DNA from 4 places in the Dechloromonas sp. A34 genome. Region 2 is predicted to be linked to each of the others. Evidence: predicted binding sites of a transcription regulator. Region 2 holds the regulator's gene; each other region holds the start of a gene.
The links. The regulator FNR, encoded in region 2, switches genes on or off when oxygen is low (the NO sensors DNR and NnrR bind a similar motif). The targets are predictions, from matches to a motif close to TTGANCTAGNTCAA.
Positions count from the first base shown of each region.

Region 1: a site for FNR is predicted at 3,097-3,110, ahead of ccoN (cytochrome-c oxidase, cbb3-type subunit I). Genes of this name have one in related genera too.
Region 3: a site for FNR is predicted at 1,212-1,225, ahead of NQE15_RS06265 (chaperone NapD). Genes of this name have one in related genera too.
Region 4: a site for FNR is predicted at 1,873-1,886, ahead of NQE15_RS07185 (cytochrome c oxidase subunit 3 family protein). Genes of this name have one in related genera too.

Region 1 covers NZ_CP102486.1:1,496,035-1,501,264, forward strand. Annotated here, with positions in the region: gene NQE15_RS07485 (3-hydroxyacyl-CoA dehydrogenase) at 1-230, shown strand, start outside; gene NQE15_RS07490 (heavy metal translocating P-type ATPase) at 287-2,725, shown strand; gene ccoS (cbb3-type cytochrome oxidase assembly protein CcoS) at 2,725-2,916, shown strand; gene ccoN (cytochrome-c oxidase, cbb3-type subunit I) at 3,209-4,636, shown strand; gene ccoO (cytochrome-c oxidase, cbb3-type subunit II) at 4,656-5,230, shown strand, end outside.
Region 2 covers NZ_CP102486.1:1,857,000-1,862,229, reverse strand. Annotated here, with positions in the region: gene hemN (oxygen-independent coproporphyrinogen III oxidase) at 1-1,120, opposite strand, end outside; gene fnr (fumarate/nitrate reduction transcriptional regulator Fnr) at 1,206-1,949, shown strand; gene NQE15_RS09350 (DUF302 domain-containing protein) at 1,962-2,363, opposite strand; gene NQE15_RS09345 (porin) at 2,508-3,731, opposite strand; gene NQE15_RS09340 (TonB-dependent receptor family protein) at 4,067-5,230, opposite strand, start outside.
Region 3 covers NZ_CP102486.1:1,246,569-1,251,798, forward strand. Annotated here, with positions in the region: partial or broken gene ahpF (alkyl hydroperoxide reductase subunit F) at 1-339, opposite strand, end outside; gene ahpC (alkyl hydroperoxide reductase subunit C) at 442-1,005, opposite strand; gene NQE15_RS06265 (chaperone NapD) at 1,304-1,561, shown strand; gene napA (nitrate reductase catalytic subunit NapA) at 1,558-4,071, shown strand; gene NQE15_RS06275 (nitrate reductase cytochrome c-type subunit) at 4,145-4,588, shown strand; gene NQE15_RS06280 (NapC/NirT family cytochrome c) at 4,588-5,226, shown strand.
Region 4 covers NZ_CP102486.1:1,430,886-1,436,115, forward strand. Annotated here, with positions in the region: gene NQE15_RS07170 (hypothetical protein) at 1-218, opposite strand, end outside; gene NQE15_RS07175 (CbbQ/NirQ/NorQ/GpvN family protein) at 199-981, opposite strand; gene NQE15_RS07180 (cytochrome C oxidase subunit IV family protein) at 978-1,244, opposite strand; gene NQE15_RS07185 (cytochrome c oxidase subunit 3 family protein) at 1,244-1,837, opposite strand; gene NQE15_RS07190 (NF038132 family protein) at 2,224-2,958, opposite strand; gene NQE15_RS07195 (cbb3-type cytochrome c oxidase subunit I) at 3,520-4,896, opposite strand; gene NQE15_RS07200 (c-type cytochrome) at 4,916-5,230, opposite strand, start outside.

The sequences.
Region 1 (5,230 bases), 360 kb from region 2:
CGCGTAGCGGAATTCGTTGTATGACCATTGCACCGGGCATCATGGAGACGCCGATGCTGCTTGGCATGCCACCCGAAGTCCAAGACTCGCTCAATAAAATGGTGCCGTTCCCTACCCGAATGGGCAAGCCGGCCGAATTCGCCGCGCTGGTCAAGCATATTGTCGAAAATGCCTATCTCAATGGTGAAGTAATCCGTCTCGACGGTGCCATCCGGATGGGCACCAAATAATCTATACTTCGGCTCCGCCATTGACCAAAAAGGCACTTCGGTGCCTTTTTTATTGCATGTCCGAAACTTCCTGTTATCACTGCGGCCAGCCGATTCCCGACGATGTCGATCTGTCGGTGAAAATTGCCGGGGATTCGCGTGCCATGTGCTGTTTTGGTTGCCAGGCTGTCGCGCAGTCAATCGTTGATAACGGCTTGCAGGATTATTACCGGAGTCGTGATGCCTTGCCGGAGTCCCCGCGCGAGGCAAAGCCGGCGATCCTGGATCAACTGGCAATGTTTGATCATGCTGACTTCCAGAAAAGTTTCGTCAAGAAACTCGGCGAGAACGAGCGAGAGGCTTCCCTGTTGTTGGAAGGAATCACCTGTTCTGCCTGTATCTGGTTGAATGAGCAGCATGTGGGCAAGCTCCCAGGGGTGACGGCGGTCGATATCAACTACGCGACCCGACGGGCGCGCGTACGCTGGGATGAGTCCCGAATCAGTCTCTCCGATATTCTCGGGGCGATTGCGGCCATTGGTTATCGCGCCTATCCCTATGACGCCTCCAAGAACGAGGAGCTTTCGCGCAAGGAACGGCGCGGCGCGCTGTGGCGGGTCTGGGTGGCGGGCTTCGGCATGATGCAGGTAATGATGTACGCCTTTCCGGTGTACATCGCCGACGGCGAAATGTCTGCCGATATCGAGAGTTTGATGCGCTGGGCCAGTCTCCTGCTGACCCTGCCGGTGGTCTTTTACTCGTCGGCACCATTTTTCCGTAGCGCCTGGCGCGATCTGAAATTACGTCGTGTCGGCATGGATGTGCCGGTCGCCCTCGGGATCGGTGCCGCCTTTGCGGCCAGTTGCTGGGCGACGCTGGTCCAGTCGGGAGAGGTCTATTTCGACTCGGTAACGATGTTCGTTTTTTTCCTGCTCGGTGGCCGCTTCCTGGAAATGACTGCGCGTCAGAAAGCATTGAGTGTGACCGAAGAGTTGGCCAAGTTGCTGCCCGCCTTTGCCCAGAAATTGCCCGGCTTTCCCTCTGACCGCAGCACCGAGCAGCGGGTCGTCGCGGACCTGCACCCGGGGGACTATGTCCTCGTGCGGGCCGGCGATATCGTGCCGGCGGATGGCCGGGTTATCGAGGGGATCAGTTGTGCCAACGAATCCTTGCTGACTGGTGAAAGTCGGCCAGTGGCAAAGTCGCCGGGTGATGCGGTGACTGGTGGTTCCGTCAATGCTGAAAGTCCACTGGTTGTCCAGGTTGAGCAGGTTGGTGAGGGAACGCGATTGTCGGCCATCATTAATCTGATGGAGCGGGCGGCAACAGAAAAGCCACGTATCGTCGAAGTGGCCGACCGTGTGGCGACCTACTTTGTTGCCGTGCTACTGGTCCTGGCTGTGCTAGTCGCTGTCGGCTGGTATTTTGTTGATCCCGGCAAGGCTTTGTGGATCACCGTGTCGGTCTTGGTCGTGACCTGCCCCTGCGCCCTTTCCTTGGCGACACCGATTGCGCTGACCGTTGCTGCTGGAGCGCTGGCCAAGGATGGCTTGCTGGTGACGCGGGGGCACGCGATTGAAACCCTGGCCCGGGCAACGCATTTTGTTTTCGATAAGACCGGCACTCTGACCACGGGGAGGATGCATCTGGTCGATATCGGTGTCGTCGGAGCCCTGGATCGAGAAGCTTGCCTGGCAATTGCCGCCGCCCTTGAGCAAAGTTCCGAGCATCCGGTGGCGAGTGCGCTGCGGCGGGCAGCCGGAGATACGTCTCCGGCGGCGATGGATGTCCTTGCCGAGCCCGGCCAGGGTATTGAGGGGGTGATCAACGATCAGCGTTATCGTATCGGTCAAGCCCCTTATGTGATGGGCTTGAGCCAGGTACCCCTGCCGGAGGCGGCAACTGACTGGCTGGAAAGTGGGGATACTGTCGTGCTCTTGGGTGATGCTGGCGGGGCTCTGGCGTTTTTCCGGATCGGCGATGAAATTCGCCCAGAGTCGAAGGCGCTCATTGCTGAGCTCAAGCATTGTGGGAAAAAGGTGCTCTTGTTGACCGGTGATGCGCCGGCTGTGGCTCACCGCGTGGCCCAGAAGCTGGGTATTGAAGAAATCCGGGCCGGCGTTACCCCGCAAGGCAAGCACGATTGCGTGACGGCGCTCCAGGCTGGCGGCGCGATCGTGGCGATGGTGGGTGACGGAGTTAACGACGCGCCAGTGTTAGCGCAGGCCCAAGTTTCGGTCGCCATGGGCGGCGGGGCGCAACTGGCCAGGACGCAGTCCGATTTTGTGTTGCTTTCGGAAAATCTTGACCATCTGCGTCACGGATTACGGCGTGCGGTCAGATCGCTACGGGTTATTCGTCAGAACCTCTGGTGGTCATTCGCCTATAATTTTGTTGCCTTGCCCCTCGCCATCACCGGCTATGTCACGCCATGGATGGCCGGAATAGGGATGTCGGCCAGTTCCTTGCTGGTCGTGCTCAACTCACTGCGTATCCAGCGCGTGGAGACTGATTAATGGAAAGCGTCTATCTTCTGATTCCGATTTCGGTTCTTCTGGTTTTCGGAATTGCCCTTGCTTTCTGGTGGTCGGTACGCAACGGTCAATTCGACGATTTGGAGGGACCGGCTTTCCGCCTCCTGATGGATGATGATCGGCCAAAAGTGCAGGCTGAAACCCCGGAAAACGATAAAACAGAGAAAGTTTGACCTGCGTCAACATATCGAAGCGATTCGGGCGGCAATATGCATGGCATGTGAAGCGTCGGCTTCACGAATATTCTCTGTTGGGGTTGGGGTGCGTTACGACGCACCCTTTTTTTGTCCACGCTCCGGCCGCTAGGCGGGAACTACGTCCTTCTGACTAATTCGACCTAGATATTCCGTGGGTTGATCTATGTCAAAACGCCCCGCCTGATCTAGAATACCATCCGCTTTCATGTGCCGCCTTGGGTTTAAGGGGGGTGGTCATTCAGTCTTTTCATTAACGAGAGGTGGGTTCATGTCTGGAACGCAAACCACATACAACGATAAGGTCGTACGGCAATTTGCCGTCATGACTGTCATCTGGGGCATCGTCGGTATGCTTGTCGGTGTCATCATCGCAGCCCAGCTGGTTTGGCCGGAATTAAATATCGGCCCCTGGCTGCACTTCGGACGTCTGCGTCCGTTGCACACCAACGCAGTTATTTTTGCGTTTGGTGGCTGTGCGTTGTTCGCAACATCTTATTGGTGCGTTCAGCGCACTTGCAGCACCCGTCTTTGGGGTGGTCCGCTAATTCCCTTCACGTTCTGGGGTTGGCAAATCGTCATTCTGTTGGCTGCAATCACGCTGCCGCTGGGTATTACCACTGGCAAGGAATACGCCGAACTGGAGTGGCCGATCGATATCCTGATCACGCTGGTCTGGGTTTCTTATGCGGTGGTTTTCTTTGGCACCATCGCCACCCGCAAGGTTGCCCACATTTATGTGGCAAACTGGTTCTTTGGCGCGATGATCATTGCTGTTGCCCTGCTGCACCTGGTTAACAGCTGTGAAATTCCGGTTGGCTTCCTGCGTTCCTACTCCTGCTACGCCGGTGTTCAGGATGCAATGATTCAGTGGTGGTACGGCCATAACGCAGTAGGCTTCTTCTTGACTGCGGGCTTTTTGGGCATGATGTACTACTTTGTGCCGAAGCAAGCGGGGCGTCCGGTCTACTCCTATCGTTTGTCCGTTGTCCACTTCTGGGCGCTGATCTTTACGTACATGTGGGCGGGGCCTCACCATCTGCACTACACCGCTCTGCCGGACTGGACCCAGTCTGTCGGTATGATTTTCTCCCTGATTCTGCTGGCTCCGTCCTGGGGGGGCATGATCAACGGCATCATGACCTTGTCCGGTGCCTGGCATAAGCTGCGCGATGATCCGATCCTGAAATTCCTGATCACCTCCCTGTCCTTCTACGGTATGTCTACCTTCGAAGGTCCGATGATGTCCATCAAGACCGTCAATGCTCTGTCGCATTACACGGACTGGACGGTCGGTCACGTGCACTCCGGTGCTCTGGGCTGGGTTGCCATGGTCTCGATCGGTTCCATGTATTACCTGTTGCCGCGCCTGTTTGGTAAGACCGAGATGTTCAGCGTCAAGTTGATGACGGTTCACTTCTGGGTTGCCACCATCGGTACCGTGCTGTACATCGCTTCCACCTGGATTTCCGGTGTGATGCAGGGCCTGATGTGGCGTGCAATCAATGCCGACGGCACCCTGGCTTACAGCTTCGTTGAAAGCGTCAAGGGCTCCTACCCGTTCTGGGCAATCCGCTGGCTGGGTGGCGTACTGTTCCTGTCCGGTATGCTGATCATGGCCTACAACATGTTCAAGACCATGGCTGGTGGCAACACCAAGGATGCGACGATCGTTGTTCCGGTCGCTCATCACGCCTGATTAGGGGGGAATAATAATGATCAAACACGAGCAAATTGAGAAGAACGTAGGCCTGCTCATCGTTCTCACGTTGTTTGTTGTCCTGTGGGGCGGTCTGCTGGAAATTGTTCCGCTCTTCTTCCAAAAATCAACGACAACGCCGGTTGAAGGTCTGAAAGCATATTCGGCTGAAGCGGTAGCCGGACGCGAAATCTATCTGCGTGAAGGTTGCTATAACTGCCATTCACAGATGATCCGTCCGTTCCGTGCTGAAACCGAGCGTTATGGCCATTACTCCGTCGCTGGCGAGTTTGTTTATGACCATCCGTTCCAATGGGGTTCCAAGCGAACGGGGCCGGATCTGCAGCGTGTCGGCGGCCGCTACTCTGACGAGTGGCAACGCGCTCACCTGATCAATCCGCGCGACGTGGTGCCGGAGTCCAACATGCCGGCTTTCGCTTTCCTGGCGAACACCAAGGCCAAGGACTCGGTTGCCGCCGACATCGAAGGCAAGATGGGGGCTTTGCGTACGTTGGCTAATCTACGTGGTCTGCCGACCTATTCCGATGCAGATATCAAGGGCGCCAAGGCTGCCATTGGTGACAAGACCGAACT
Region 2 (5,230 bases):
TCAGCTCGATGCCGCGGAAGACCGGCAGCATCTGGGCGTCCAGCCGGTCGTAGTATTCGTCTAGCGTCTTGACGTTCTGGCTGTAAGTCGGCCCGACCTTGCTGATCGACGAAATGCCGAAGGACAGCATGTCGCAGTCGGCGTAGGTCGAATAGCCCTGGAAATTGCGGTGCAGGCGGCCCTGACGCTGGGCAACGGCCAGTTCGTCATCGGGCTTGGCAAAGTGATCCATGCCGATGAAGACGTAACCGGCTTCGGTCAGTTTCTTGATGGCCAGCGCCAGAATCTGCAACTTGGTATCGGCCGACGGCAGATCGGGTTCGGCGATCCGGCGCTGCGGCTTGAACAAGCTGGGCATATGCGCGTAGTTGTAGATCGACAGGCGTTCCGGGTCCATCGCCAGCACGCGTTCCAGCGTGCGGTTGAAGCCCATCACCGACTGGTGCGGCAGGCCGTAGATCAGATCGACCGAAATCGACTTGAACCCGTTGGCCCGCGCCGCCTTGACCACGTTGTAGGTTTCTTCCTCGCTCTGCACGCGGTTGACCGCAACCTGGACGCGCTCGTCGAAATCCTGGACCCCGATGCTCATCCGGTTGAAGCCGAGTTCGCCGAGCAGGGCGACCGTTTCGTAATCAACCTTGCGCGGATCAACTTCGATCGAGTACTCGCCGCCGTCGAGCAATTTGAAGTGCTTCCTCGTCTCGCCCATCAACAAGCGCATCTCGTCGTGCGACAGGAAGGTCGGCGTGCCGCCGCCCCAATGCAGCTGAATCACCTCATGTTCGCCATCCCTGCCTTCGAGGCTGGCGCTCTGCAAATCGAGCTCTTTTGCCAGGTATTTCAAGTACTTGGCGCTGCGTCCGTGATCCTTGGTGATGATCTTGTTACAGGCACAGTAATAGCAGATGGTGTTACAGAAGGGGATGTGGAAGTATAATGACAGAGGTCGACTGATGCCGCCGATATTGCGTTTGCCCAGCCAGAGCTTGGCAGCGTCCGAGTCGAAAGCTTCGACAAAGCGGTCAGCCGTCGGATATGACGTGTAGCGTGGGCCGTTCACATCGAAGCGGCGAATGATCTGTGGATCGAAGACGAGGTTTTCAGTTGCGAAATTCATTGGACATGCCGCCAGAAGGTGGATGGATTATGTTCGGTAGGCGCGATTTTGTGGTTGACATGGATCAAGCGAACTCAGGTTGCCAATGCCTCAAATAACCCCGCTGAATCAAGATATCACGCTGTCCGTAATCAAGACAGCCTGTTCAAATTGTAACCTGCGCGAACTCTGCTTGCCCTTCGGGCTGACACTGGAAGAACTGGAGCGTCTCGACGATCTGGTTTCCACCCGTCGCCGCATAAAGCGCGGCGATCACCTGTACCGGGCCGGCGAGCCGTTCGATGCCATCTACGCGATTCGCAGCGGTTTCTTCAAGACCGACGTGCTGCTCGAAGACGGCCGCGATCAGGTAACCGGATTCCAGATGGCCGGCGAACTGCTTGGCCTCGACGGCATCAGCACCGAGCACCACACTTGTAACGCGATCGCCCTCGAAGACAGCGAAATCTGCTCGATTCCCTTCTCCCGTCTGGAAAGTCTGTCGCGCGAGATCCACAATCTGCAGCATCATTTCCACAAGGTGATGAGCCGCGAGATCGTTCGTGACCACGGCGTGATGATGCTGCTCGGCACGATGCGCGCCGAGGAGCGGCTCGCTGCCTTCCTGCTGAATTTGTCGCAGCGCTTCACGGCGCGCGGCTTTTCGCATGCCGAGTTCTACCTGCGCATGACGCGCGAGGAAATTGGCAGTTATCTCGGCCTCAAGCTGGAAACCGTGTCGCGCGCCTTCTCGAAATTCCAGGAAGAAGGCTACATCGCCGTCCAGCAAAAGCACATCCGGATCCTGAATGTGAATGGGCTTAAAGCCCTGATGAATCACCGCGCCTGAGCGGTCGATTCCTTACCAGCGCAGGCGCGCCAGTTCGGCGCTGCGCGCAACCAGCCGCCGCAGCAGATTTTCCGCCTTGATTCGCCCCGCCGTGCCCTGCCCCGGCGTGCGATAGGCCAGCACCACCCGGCCCGGCTCGGCTACCGTCGTAAAGACGCTGATCGCCAGCGGGCACAGGGCAATCTGCGCCGCCTCCTCTTCCAGCAACTGCCAGGCCAACGCCGCGCTGCAAAACTGGACGATTTCGGCATTGGCAAAAGGGCTCGCCGCCCGCGCCAGATCGCCGGCCGTGCGGGCCAGCATGCCATTGAAGGGAATGACCGCGCTGACCACCAGCCCCTCGGCCTCGATGGCCTCGACGAGCGCCTCGCGGGTCGACTGGTAATCACTGCCGACCACCACCTGACTGACCACATCCTCGGCGGCAAAGACGCCGGGAATCAGACAGAAGGCCAGCGCCGCAAGCAGCCAGCGCAGCAGTTCAAGAAAAAAGGGGCTCCGAGGAGCCCCCTGAACAGATGCGAGGAAAACATCTGACGCTTGGAAATACAGAATGAATCAGAAGAAGATGATGCCGCCAGCGGAAATCGTCCGGTTCTTGAAATCGACATTGGTATCAGCCGCATTGGTGATCTTCTCATCATTGAATTCGCCGACCAGCGTGATGTATTTGTTCAGCGAATGATAGACCCCCAGCGTGTAAGCCTGGTTCTTGATACTGTTCAGCGGGCTGGCACCGGTCAGTGCAAAACCGTTCTTGTCCTTGTTTTCGCCGAAGTTCAGACCGACCTTGGTGGCGCCGAACTTATAGGTGCCTTGCAGAAAATAACCATCGGAATCGGTCTTGTTGCCGGCCCCGTTGCTGCCACCGAAGAATTGGGCACCAACTGTGGACAAACCGAGGCCGCTACCGGTGAAAGCGTAGGCCACCGCCTCGAAGTTGCCGAAGCCGGCCTTGGCGCCAAGTTCGAAGCCGTTGGCAGTGTAGGACTGGGTAGCACAGGGGCTGACCGAGCAACTCGTGCTCTGGCTGACAGCGCCGGTCCAAACCTTCACATTGGTGGACTGCCCCTTCCAGTCGTAGGTGGCAACACCCTGGAAGCCCGGAGCCTTGGTTTCGTCACCGGCAAAGCGGCTCGGCTGGAAGATGCCGACCGATGCCTGGAAGCCGCCCAGGGTCGGGGTCGAGTAGGTGATCTGCGGCTGGAAGCCGGTGTACATGTAGCCGTGGCCGATCATGCCGAAAGTGGTGTTGTACGGGATGCCGGCGTTGCTGGTGCCACCGACGCCGATCAGGGTCATGTCGGAGAGGATGACATCGCGGCCGAACAGACCGATGTCGCGGCCGAACTTCAGGGTACCCCAGCTGTTGTTGCCGAACTGGAAGTAGACGTTGCGCGTATCGATCTGGCTGAACGGGCTACCCTGGCCGGTGCCGCCGGCGGCGGCGTTGTTCGACAGACCAATGACTTCGGAATTGCTGTTGATGCCCGGCGCGAAGCTGAAGTGCGCCTTGATGTCCTGGCCATTGGCCTGGGTGGTGGCGACGAAATTGATCCAGCCCGGCAGCAGACCATTGGTCAGCGCACTGTTGTTGGTGGTCGTCGAGGCGCCGGTCGCCCGATTGGTGCTCTTGGATTCACGATTGACGTAGAAGCCGTTGATGGTGCCGTTGATGTCGAGCGTAACATCGTTCTGGGTAAAACTGACGGCATGGCTGGCGGTGCTGCCCAGAGCGAGCAAAGCGAGAACCAAAGGACGGACGGACGAGAAATTCTGCATGAAATGTCTCCAGATATTTTGTGAGTAACCCCTGCCAGCCAGGTAGCACCCCGGCCGGCTTCCCCCGCTGTCACCGCTGGGGCGACATGGATGCCTATGGTTTGCGAAGCGCGTGCCAGCCACCTGCCAATTTCGGAAATTTGCTTGAAAACCCAATAGCGGCCGGGCTTTCCGGGAGATTGACCAAGCCCCCGTACGAGCCGCCATTGCTCGCCAAGTCGTTCATTTTCTGGACAATTGCTGCGCCGCTGAGCCAAAACACAACAGCAAAAAACGAACAGTCGACGAAAAAAAGCCCGGCGAACCGGGCTTTCGGATAGTACGAAAGGAAGGTCTCAGAAGGCGTACTTCGCGCTGATCCCGGCCAGCCAGTTGCGTCCCGGGGCCGATTCGTAGAAGCGGCCGTTGCCGTCGCCGACGATCACCGAACCGACATACTGGCGGTCGAAGACATTGTCGAGACGGGCGAAGCCGCGCAGCGTCAGTGCTCCGAAACTGCGTTCGATGCCGGTGCGTAAATTGGCAATGGCGTAGAACGGTGCCGCCCGCTGGGTGTTGGTATCCTCGACCTGGACGTTGCTGCGGGCGATGGTCTCGACCGCAGCATGGAAGCCGGTCGCCGGGTGCCGCCAGGCCAGCTCGCCGAACAGCGTATGTGCGGCGATGCCGGGCAGGCGCTTGCCGGCATCGACCGTCGTCGCCCCGCTGGCGAACGCCTCGTCATAGCGCGCATCAAGCCCGGTGTAGGCGACCCGGCTGGTGAGATTAGCCGGCCAGCGGCTGTCCACCGCCACCTCCAGGCCACGCCGCGTCGTCTGCCCGGCGTTGCGGTAGCTGGTGCGGCCGCCGCTGGCGGAACTGACCACCAGTTCGTCATCAGTCTTCACCTGGAAGATCGCCACGTCGAGACGGCTGTCCTTGCCAATGAAGGCCTTGAGCCCGGTTTCCAGATGCGTGCTGGTCGCCGGTTTCAAATCGAAGCTGAAGGTGCCGCCCGGGCCGGAATAGAACAGTTCGTTCAGGGTCGGCGTCTCGAAGCCGCGCGCCGCGCTGGCATAGAGATTAACCGCCGGCGTCAGGCGGTAGGTGGCGGCCAGCATCGGGGTCGTCTTTTCGTAACTGACATTGCCGCTGTCGTCGCCGTTGCCGGTCGCAATGTAGTTGTCGTCGACCTTGAAGGCGACCCGGCTATGGCGCAGGCCGCCGGTGAAGCCCCAGCGCTCGCCCTGCCATTCGGCCTGGGCGTACTGGTCGAAGCTGGCGACCTTATCTTCCTCGTTGCGGCGCAACGCGCCCTTAACGCCCAGCGTTGTCGCACTGGTATAGTTTTCGTAGCCGCGCCGCTCATCTGTGGATTGCTCATAGTCCATCCCGAGGGTGGTGGTCAGCTTGCCGCCAGCCAGCGCGTAGCGGCCGATCCAGCGCCCGGAAATGCCAGAGAAGGCGCGATCGAAATCGATGACGCCACCCGAATGTTTGCGCTTTGGATCGTTAGCCGG
Region 3 (5,230 bases), 610 kb from region 2:
GGCCTTGATCTGTGCGATGACTTCGGCGTCTACCTTGGGCGGATGGCCGCCGGTCTGCAGCAGGGCGAGAACCAGCGAGGTGAATTCGTGGCCCATCGGGATGCCGGCAAAGTGGATGCGCGGCGTTTCGCCGGGCAGGCCGATAGCAAAAGAGGGGCGCAACGTGGCGCTACCGTTTTCGCGCAGGCTGACCTGGCTCGAGAGTGCGGCGATGTCGACCAGCAGGCCGCGCATTTCCTCGGCCTTGGCGCTGTCGTCGAGCGAGGCGACCAGTTCGATCGGGCGTTGCAGCTTTTCGAGGTAGGCCTTGAGTTGCGTTTTGATGTTGGCGTCAAGCATGTCTTGCTCCCGGTTCAGAATTTCATTGGAAAGCCGGAGAGGGCCGGCTTTGCGTTGAAATCCTCGCCGCTCCGGGCGGGAGCGACGGGGTTCAGCGTTGCCTTAGATCTTGCCGACCAGGTCCAGCGACGGGGCCAGGGTGGCGTCGCCTTCCTGCCACTTGGCCGGGCAGACTTCACCGGGGTGGGAGGCTACGTACTGGGCTGCCTTGATCTTGCGCAGCAGTTCGGAAGCGTCGCGGCCGATGCCCAGGTCGTGAATCTCGGCGACCTTGATTTCGCCTTCAGGATTGACCACGAAGGTGCCGCGCAGGGCCAGGCCTTCTTCCTCGATCATCACGTCGAAGTTGCGGGTGATGGCGCCGGTCGGGTCGCCGATCATCGGGTAGGTGATCTTCTTGATGGTGTCGGAGGTGTCGTGCCAGGCCTTGTGGGTGAAGTGGGTGTCGGTCGACACGGAGTACACCTCGACACCGATTTTCTTGAACTCCGGATAGACGTCGGCCATGTCGCCGAGTTCGGTGGGGCAAACGAAGGTGAAGTCGGCGGGGTAGAAGAAGAAGACGGACCACTTGCCCTTGAGGTCGGCTTCGGAAACGGGAACGAACTTGCCGTTGTGAAAAGCGGTTGCCTTGAACGGTTTGATTTGGGAATTGATGATCGACATCTGGGTTTCTCCTGGTGGTTAGAAATTGAACACAACGCCATATTAAGTATCGCTGCCTAATTGGACCAATTGATTGAACAAATAAACAGAATAGAGATTGGCTATTCTGTCATTGCGTCCAGGAAGCTGGCTCCCTATCACCTAGTTACAAAGAACTAGCCATCTCCTCTCATTCGAACTAGGTGCCTCCTGTCAGCGGTATCTGCTTGATACAAATCAAGTCTTTGGGGGGTAGGATGCGGATCATTGCCATCCATAGCAGCTCTTGACTGCAAATCGTCCAGGAGGATCAGGCCGGATGAATATCTCCAGTGCCATTTTGTACATAGCTCCAGCACGCCTCGAGGAGGCCTGTGCCGCGTTGCTCCAGTTGCCGGGGGTGGAGATTCATGCCCGTACCCCGGAAGGTAAGGTGGTCGTCACGCTGGAAGACGACGATACGAATTCGGCTGCGGACAGTTACGTGGCTTTGCATGGTCTTCCCGGCGTCGCATCGGTAGCCATGGTTTATCAATATAGCGGCGACGAGTCAGATACCGAGGAGGTAGAGGCGTGAAGCTCAATCGACGGGATTTCATCAAGGCCAACGCAGCAGCAGCGGCCATTTCGGCAGCCGGCTTGCCGGCGGCCAGCGCAGTGGCAGCACCGCAGAAGGACGAAATTCGCTGGGACAAGGCGCCCTGCCGCTTTTGCGGCACCGGCTGCAGCGTGCTGGTCGGTACCCAGGACGGCCGCGTCGTGGCCACCCAAGGCGACCCGGATGCGCCGGTCAATCGCGGTCTGAACTGCATCAAGGGCTATTTCCTCTCCAAGATCATGTACGGCAGCGACCGCCTGAAGACGCCGCTGTTGCGCATGAAGGATGGCAAGTACGACAAGAACGGCGATTTTTCGCCGATTTCCTGGAAACAGGCCTTCGACATCATGGAAGAGAAGGCCAAGGCGACCTTGAAGGCCAAGGGGCCGAACGGCCTGGCGATGTTCGGATCCGGCCAATGGACGGTCTGGGAGGGCTACGCTGCCGCCAAGCTGATGAAGGCCGGCTTCCGCACCAACAATCTCGATCCCAATGCCCGCCACTGCATGGCCTCGGCTGTTGCCGGGTTTATGCGCACCTTCGGCATCGACGAGCCGATGGGCTGCTACGACGACATCGAGCATGGCGACGCCTTCGTGCTCTGGGGCTCGAACATGGCCGAGATGCATCCGATTCTCTGGACGCGGATCACCGACCGCAAGCTGTCCTCAAAGAACGTCAAGGTTGCCGTGCTCTCGACTTTCGAGCACCGCTCCTACGAGCTGGCCGACATCCCGATGATCTTCACGCCGCAGACGGATCTGGCGATCCTCAATTACATCGCCAACTACATCATCCAGAACGGAAAGGTGAATCAGGCTTTCGTCGACAAGAACATCAATTTCAAGAAGAGCGCCACCGACATCGGTTATGGCCTGCGCCCGACGCATGCCCTGGAAAAGGATGCGACCAGCAATGGTTATCCTGGTGCCGACGGCAAGCCGAAGGGCGATACCGGCAAGTCCGAAGCGATCACCTTCGAGGAATACAAGAAATTCGTCGCCGACTACACAGTCGAGAAGGTTTCCAAGCTGTCTGGCGTCGCCCAGAAGGACCTCAAGGCGCTGGCCGAGCTCTATGCCGATCCGAAGATCAAGGTCGTCTCGTTCTGGACCATGGGCTTCAACCAGCATACCCGTGGCACCTGGGCCAACAACCTCGTCTATAACATCCACCTGCTGACCGGCAAGATTTCCGAGCCAGGCAACAGCCCGTTCTCGCTGACCGGCCAGCCGTCTGCCTGCGGCACGGCGCGCGAAGTCGGTACCTTCTCGCATCGTCTGCCGGCCGACATGGTCGTCACCAATCCCGAGCACCGCAAGCACACCGAAGAGCTGTGGGGGCTGCCGGAAGGCACCATCCCCGACAAGGTCGGTTTCCACGCGGTGGCCATGGCGCGGGCGCTGAAGGACGGCAAGGTCAATTTCTACTGGCAGCAGTGCAACAACAACATGCAGGCCGGTCCCAACATCAACGAGGAGCTCTATCCGGGCTGGCGCAAGCCGGAGAACTTCATCGTCGTCTCCGACCCCTACCCGACAGTTTCGGCAATGGCAGCCGACCTTATCCTGCCGACCGCGATGTGGGTCGAGAAGGAAGGCGCCTACGGCAATGCCGAGCGCCGCACGCAGTTCTGGCGGCAGCAGGTCAAGGCGCCGGGCGAGGCACGTTCCGACCTCTGGCAGCTGATCGAGTTCGCCAAGCGCTTCAAGATGGAGGAAGTCTGGCCGGAAGAACTGCTGGCCAAGGCGCCGAAGCTCAAGGGCAAGACGATGTATGACGCGCTGTTCGCCAACGGCGTGGTTAACAAGTTCAAGGCCACGGAAATCCAGCCCGGCTTCGACAACGACGAAGCCAAGCTCCTCGGTTTCTACGCGCAGAAGGGGTTGTTCGAGGAATACGCCGCCTTCGGTCGCGGCCACGGCCATGACCTGGCGCCGTTCGAAACCTATCACCAGGCTCGCGGCCTGCGCTGGCCGGTAGTTGGGGGCAAGGAAACGCTATGGCGCTTCCGCGAAGGCTACGATCCTTACGTCAAGAAGGGCGAGGGCGTAAAGTTCTACGGCCACAAGGACGGCAAGGCAGTGATCTTCGCGCTGCCTTACCAGCCGGCTGCCGAGGTTCCGGATAAGGATTTCGACCTTTGGATGTCCACCGGTCGCGTCCTTGAGCACTGGCACACCGGCACCATGACTCGCCGCGTCCCCGAACTCTACAAGGCTTTCCCGGATGCCGTGGTGTTCATGCATCCGGACGACGCCAAGGCGCGTGGACTGCAGCGTGGCATGGAGGTCAAGGTGGCTTCGCGCCGTGGCGAAATTCAGTTGCGTGTCGAAACTCGCGGTCGCAACAAGCCGCCGCGCGGCCTAGTCTTTATTCCGTTCTTCGACGCTGGCCGCCTGGTCAATAAGTTGACGCTGGATGCGACCTGCCCGATTTCGAAAGAAACCGATTACAAGAAGTGTGCCGTCAAGGTGACACGGGCCTGACGCCGCGCAGTGCCAAACAAATGAACGAATAAGCGGCCGGAGCAATCCGGCCGTCCATCGGAGGTAAGAAACCATGAAATTTATCCCTGCTCTGGTGCTGGCGGCCGCTGTACTCCTCTCGGGAGTGAGTGGCGTCGGCGCGCAGGAAAAACTGGTCAACGAAATCGGTAACGTGACAATCGAGGGGAATTCGAAGGTCGACATGTTCCGGCCTGAAAAGGATCAGGAAACCATTCCCCGGAATTTCCAGAAACAGCCGCCGTTGATCCCGCACAGCATCAAGGGTTACAACATTACTCAGAACTTCAACAAGTGTATGGATTGTCACTCCAAGGAACGCGCCGATGAAACCGGAGCGACCAAGGTTGCCAAATCGCACTATCTGGATCGCGAAGACAAGAAACAATCCAATATCTCGCCGCGCCGCTACTTCTGCATGCAATGCCATGTGCCGCAGTTCGATGCCAAGCCGCTCGTTGCCAATACCTATAAACCGGCTGCCAAAAAGGGGGAATGATGAGTCTCGAAAAATTTGTGCCCGCCTGGGTCAAGCGCATCGGCCTGGTTACGGCGTTGCTGCTGTTCGTCGCCGGCGTCGTCTTCTGGGGGGGCTTCAATTGGGCGCTGGAGGCTACCAACAAGGAGGCTTTCTGTATTTCCTGCCACGAGATGGAGGAAAACGTCTTCCGCGAATATCAGAACACCGTGCATTACACCAACCGCACCGGGGTTCGTGCGACCTGCCCGGACTGCCATGTGCCCAAGGAATGGGGGCCGAAGATGATCCGCAAGATCCAGGCGTCCAACGAGGTGTTCCACAAGATACTCGGTACCATCGATACGCCGGAGAAGTTCAACGCCAAACGCGGCCAGCTTGCCCAGAACGAATGGAAGCGGATGAAGGCGAACGACTCGCAGGAGTGCCGCAACTGCCACCGCTACGACTACATGGACTATACCGAGCAGGGCAACCGTGCGGCCCGCATGCACCCGGTGGCTTTCACCGAGGGCAAGACCTGTATCGACTGCCACAAGGGCATCGCGCACCAGTTGCCAGCGATCGACCAGCATATTGGCAAGCAGAATGAAGGTGCGCCGGCTATTTCACATGGCGAGAAGGCGGCCGAGGCGGCAGCGTCCGACGAGAAGAAGTAAGCCT
Region 4 (5,230 bases), 430 kb from region 2:
ATGCCGCCGTAGAGGCTGACGAAGGTCGCCTGCTTGAGGTGTTGCCGGGCGAGCGGCGGGGCGCTCGCCTTGTGCTTCTGCCACAGCCAGAGCAGCACGCCGAAGGCGATTCCCGGCGCCACCAGCAGGTTGGCCAGGAACAGGCTTTCGGCGAGGACGGCCAGGCGTTGGCCATCGGCTGCCGGCTTGTCGGCAGAATCAGCGGCCGAAAGTGGCATTGACGATTTCCATGAGCGCCTCGACGGTTTCCTCGTCGTCGGTCAACGTTTCGACCAAGGCGGCGCGGCAGGCGGCGGAGACATCGAAGCCGGACTTGATCAGCGTTGCGGCATAGACCAGCAGCCGGGTGCTGGCGACTTCCTCGAGGTCGCGGTCCTTGAGGGCGCGGAAGGCCTTGGCGATGCCGACCAGGCGCTTGGCGAGATCGGCGTCGCAGCCGGTTTCGCCGATCAGGATGGAGATTTCGCGCTCGGCGCCAGGGAAGTCGAAGCGCATCGAGACGAAGCGCTGGCGGGTCGAGGGCTTCAGGCCCTTCATCAGGTTCTGGTAGCCGGGGTTGTAGGAGACGACCAGCATGAAGTTGGCCGGCGCTTCCAGGGTCTCGCCGGTGCGGTCGATGGGCAGGATGCGACGGTCGTCGGCCAGCGGGTGGAGGACGACGGTAGTGTCCTTGCGCGCCTCGACCACTTCGTCGAGGTAGCAGATACCGCCTTCGCGCACGGCGCGGGTCAGCGGGCCGTCGCACCAGTAGGTGCCCTTGTCGGAGATCAGGTGGCGGCCGACGAGGTCGGCGGCGGTCAGGTCGTCGTGGCAGGCCACGGTATAGAGCGGCAGCTTGAGGCGCGCCGCCATGTGCGAGACAAAGCGCGTCTTGCCGCAACCGGTCGGGCCCTTGATGAGCAGCGGCAGGCGTTCGCGGAAGGCATGCTCGAAGAGCGATATTTCGTTGCCGGACGGTTCGTAGAAAGGCAGGTCGTTCATTTGAGAGACATCCAGTAAGCCAACAGAATCAAGCCGGAGACGAGGATCAGCCAGCCTTCGAGCAGCAGCCGCCACATCAGCGGCGCGCTGCGCAGTTCCATGAAATCGAGAATCACCAGCCGGCCCTTGACGAAGGCGATGACCAGCATGGCGACGATGGCCGAGGTGCCGGCGGCGCCGACTTCGCCAAGATACCAGGTGGCGGCAGTGGCGGCGATCAGCACCAGCCAGGCGCGGTGGGCGGGGTTGCTCAGGGCATTCATCAGCGCATCACATAAACGAGGGGGAAAAGGATGATCCACAGCAGATCGACCATGTGCCAGTAGGCCGCGCCGCTCTCCAGGCCGTGCGCATTGTGGCTGCCGTAGGCGCCGTTGCGCGACTGCACCCAGAGCACAGCGAGGATCACCATGCCGAGGATGACGTGCATGAAATGGAAGAAGGTCAGCGAGATGTAGAACATGTAGAAGGTGTTGGTCGACAACGAAATGCCGGCCCCGAACTTTTCCGCGTATTCGAAGATCTTGACGGCCAGGAAGCCGCCGCCACAGAGAAAGCCGAGGGCAATGTTGCGCGAGATGGCCTTCTGGTCATCGCGATGCGCCGCCTGCACGGCGAGCACGACGAACCACGAACCGGTGATCAGGAGCAGGGTATTGAGCGCCCCGGCATTGCGGTCCAGCGTCTGCTGATAGGTATTGAACAGCTCGACATCGTGGGCGCGGGCGAAGGCGTAGGAGGCGAAGAACACGGCAAAGGCCAGCATCTCGGCCAGGATGAAAAACCAGATCGCGAGATCGCCGGGCAGGCGTTTGTCGATGGGTGGTGCAACGAGTGGGGCGGCAAGCGTAGTCATGCGGTCGATGATAGCGACGCCGGCCGGTCGGTAACTTGATCTGCAATAAGAATGGAAAGCAAAGTTTGCAGTGCCGCCACGGGTTGCCTGGCCCGACGAAAAGGCCAAATACCCGGTAATTTTCGAGCCTTTCGTTGCCTCCTGGAAACCGACCGCCAGGCCGACAGGCCGAGCTATCTGTCGATCTTCTACCGGTGCTTTGACCGGCAGTGGAAGGGCAAGACAGTTAGCCTGCGCTAGAAAATCGGGGGCGAAAAGCAGAAGCGAAGTTGACTATTTCAGCCACAACAAAGAAAAACGCCTCGCTGATGCGAGGCGCTTTTTGCCGGAAACCTTAGAACGCCTTTACACGATCTGAGACCCCGGCCTTGTTGTCGCTAAAACAGTCAGGATGCCTTGCGGCGGCGCAGGGCGCCCAGGCCAAGCAGACCAAGGCTCAGTAGCGCCAGGCTGGCCGGCTCGGGAACCTGGTTGGGGTCGATCGGGTTGCCACCAACCAGGATGCCGTCGATCGCAAGGCCGGTATTGAATGCCGTGTCGCTCCAGTTCACGACGCCGAAGTCGAGATAGTAATTGCCGTCGGCCAGGATTTGATAGGTCGACTTCACCCAACCGGTATAGCCACAGCCGGTGGCCCAGCAGCCTGTACCGACTGGCGACCAGGTGGGGGCGCCGGGAACCACGGTGACAGTGGTGGGATCCATGGTGGCGGCAATGGCAGGCATGCCAAAGCCGGGAACGGTGTTGCCACCCGGGGTGGTGCGGGCAGTAAACAACAGGGCTACCAACGAGTTGTCAGCGGCATTGAACAGGCGAGACCAGGCATAGTCGGCAAAACCGGCGCCATCGGTCGTCACGAAATTGAAGTGGTACTGAAGGGAGGTGCCCGCTGTAGCGGCAAAATTGACGGAGCGCAGCACCGTACCGTTGGTTTCGCTGCCAAGGCCGAGGCCAGCCTGCGAGGGGGCATTAGTGGTTGCAACATAGAGATAGTTGCCACCGTCGGGCGATGCAGTTACCACGCCATCGGCGCCAAGTTCGCCGCAGGTGCCGGTACAACTCCAGCCGGCCGGGAGGGCCGATGCGGTGCCGGAAAAGGCCAGCGCGGACAGTGATAGCAAGGACGTAAGCCCCAGATTGATTGTTGAACGCTTGAATAGACTCATTTTTGTTGCCCCCTTTTGATGAAAAGTAGAAACCAAAGCGAAAAACATGAGGGAGTGTGCTGTTGATCTTTCCCTCGGGACTTCAACCGCTCCGGATTTGCGAGGTATCAAGCACTTAACGTGCCAATATCGAATCGGTGGATTGTATGTGCGTTATTTCAATGGCTTGCGATTTTTCCTTGGTGATTCATTCCAATGGGTTTGAGAAAATTTTGCGTGGCATGTAAGAGTTTCCGACAGTTCACTCTCGTTGAGTTGTATTCACTGGTCTGACCGTAAGCGACCTTTCACTGACCATCCCTCGCGCATGCAAGGCCCGCTGCGCGTCACGGAACAATATCGGTTACGCCAAGCGTCCTGCATTGATCATCGCCAACGACTAACATCCAGGTGCTTGTTGACGGCGCTGGTGTGGGCAAGTCTGCTCGGCAGGGGGGCAGCCCGTGTTGGAAAAAGGGGCGAAAAAAAGCGCGGGTCTCACGACCCGCGCTTGAAGTACAGCTAGGAGGAATCCTCTTAAGCGGCCTTTTCGTCCTTGCCGCCGACGAAGAAGCTGATCAGGTAAATGATCAGGCCGATCAGGAAGAACACGCCGGTAAATTCACGTGCCCAGTAGAACAGCGCGATCTTGTCCTGCGCCACCATGAAGGGCAGCGGAGAGTCGGAGGCGCGTTGCAGCCAGACCTGCAGGATGCCGGCGGCGGTCAGGAACAGCGTGATGAAGACCATGGCGATGGTCATCAGCCAGAAGGCCCACATTTCCATCACTTGCGACTTGTTGCTGTTGGCAGCACGGCCGCGCAGGATGGGCATGGCGTAGGAGATCATCATCAGCACGACCATGGCGTAGGCGCCATAGAAAGCCATGTGACCGTGAGCGGCGGTGATCTGCGTACCGTGCGTGTAGTAATTCACCGGAGCCAGGGTGTGCAGGAAGCCCCACACGCCGGCACCGAGGAAAGCCATTACACCGGTGCCCAGTGCCCACAACACGGCAGCCTTGTTCGGATGCTCGCGGCGGCGACGGTTTACCATGTTGAAGGCAAAAACGGTCATGGCGAAGAACGGGATCGGTTCCAGGGCGGAGAAGATGGAACCCCACCACTGCCAGTATTCCGGCGTGCCGATCCAGTAGTAGTGGTGACCCGTACCGATGATGCCGGTGATCAGCGTCAGGGTAACGATCACGTACAGCCACTTTTCGATGACTTCACGGTCGACGCCGGTCGTCTTGATCAGCACGAAGGCCAGGAACGAACCGAGGATCAGTTCCCACACGCCTTCCACCCAGAGGTGCACCGTCCACCACCAGAAGAACTTGTCGAGAACGACGTTCACCGGGTTGTAGAAGGAGAACAGGAAGAAGACGGCCAAGCCCCACAGACCGATCATCAGCACCATGGAAATGGCGGTCTTCTTGCCCTTCAGCATGGTCATGGTCAGATTGAACAGGAAGCCGAGCGCGACGATGACGATACCGAGCTTGGTCGGCAGCGGCTGTTCGAGGAACTCGCGGCCCATGGTCTCGATGATGTTGTTGCCGGTCAGTTCAGCCAGGGTGGCATACGGCACGGCCAGATAGCCGACGATGGTCGCGGCACCGGCCACCAGGAAGGTCCAGAAGAGGATCAGCGCCAGTTTCGGGCTGAACAGCTCGGTCTCGGATTCTTCCGGGATCATGTAGTACGCGCCACCCATGAAGCCGAAGAGCAGCCACACGATCAGCAGGTTGGTGTGGACCATGCGGGCCACGTTGAAGGGAATGGCCGGGAACAGGAAGTCGCCGATCACATACTGCAGGCCAAGAATCAGGCCGAACAGGATCTGACCGACAAACAGGCCGATAGCCGCGATGAAGTAGGGTTTGGCAACCGCTTGCGATTTGAATTGCATGTTCAGTGTCTCCTCTCGATCAGCCTTGGTCGTTGGGCGGCCAGTTGGCATCGTTGATCGAATTGACGTGCTTCAGGAAGGCCACGATGGCATTCAGCTGCTCGTCGGTGAAGTTGAACTGCGGCATGCTGCGGCGACCCGGGATGCCCTCTTTCGGACGGCTCTGGATGAAGGCCTTGACGCCCTCGTCGCCGTAGCGAACGATGACATTGGCCAGTTCCGGTGCGAAATAGGCACCTTCACCCATCAGGGTGTGGCAGCCGATACAGTTATTTACTTCCCACAGCTTCTTGCCCTCGGCGATCTGCGGCGTGATGTTCTGCCGCATGTCGCG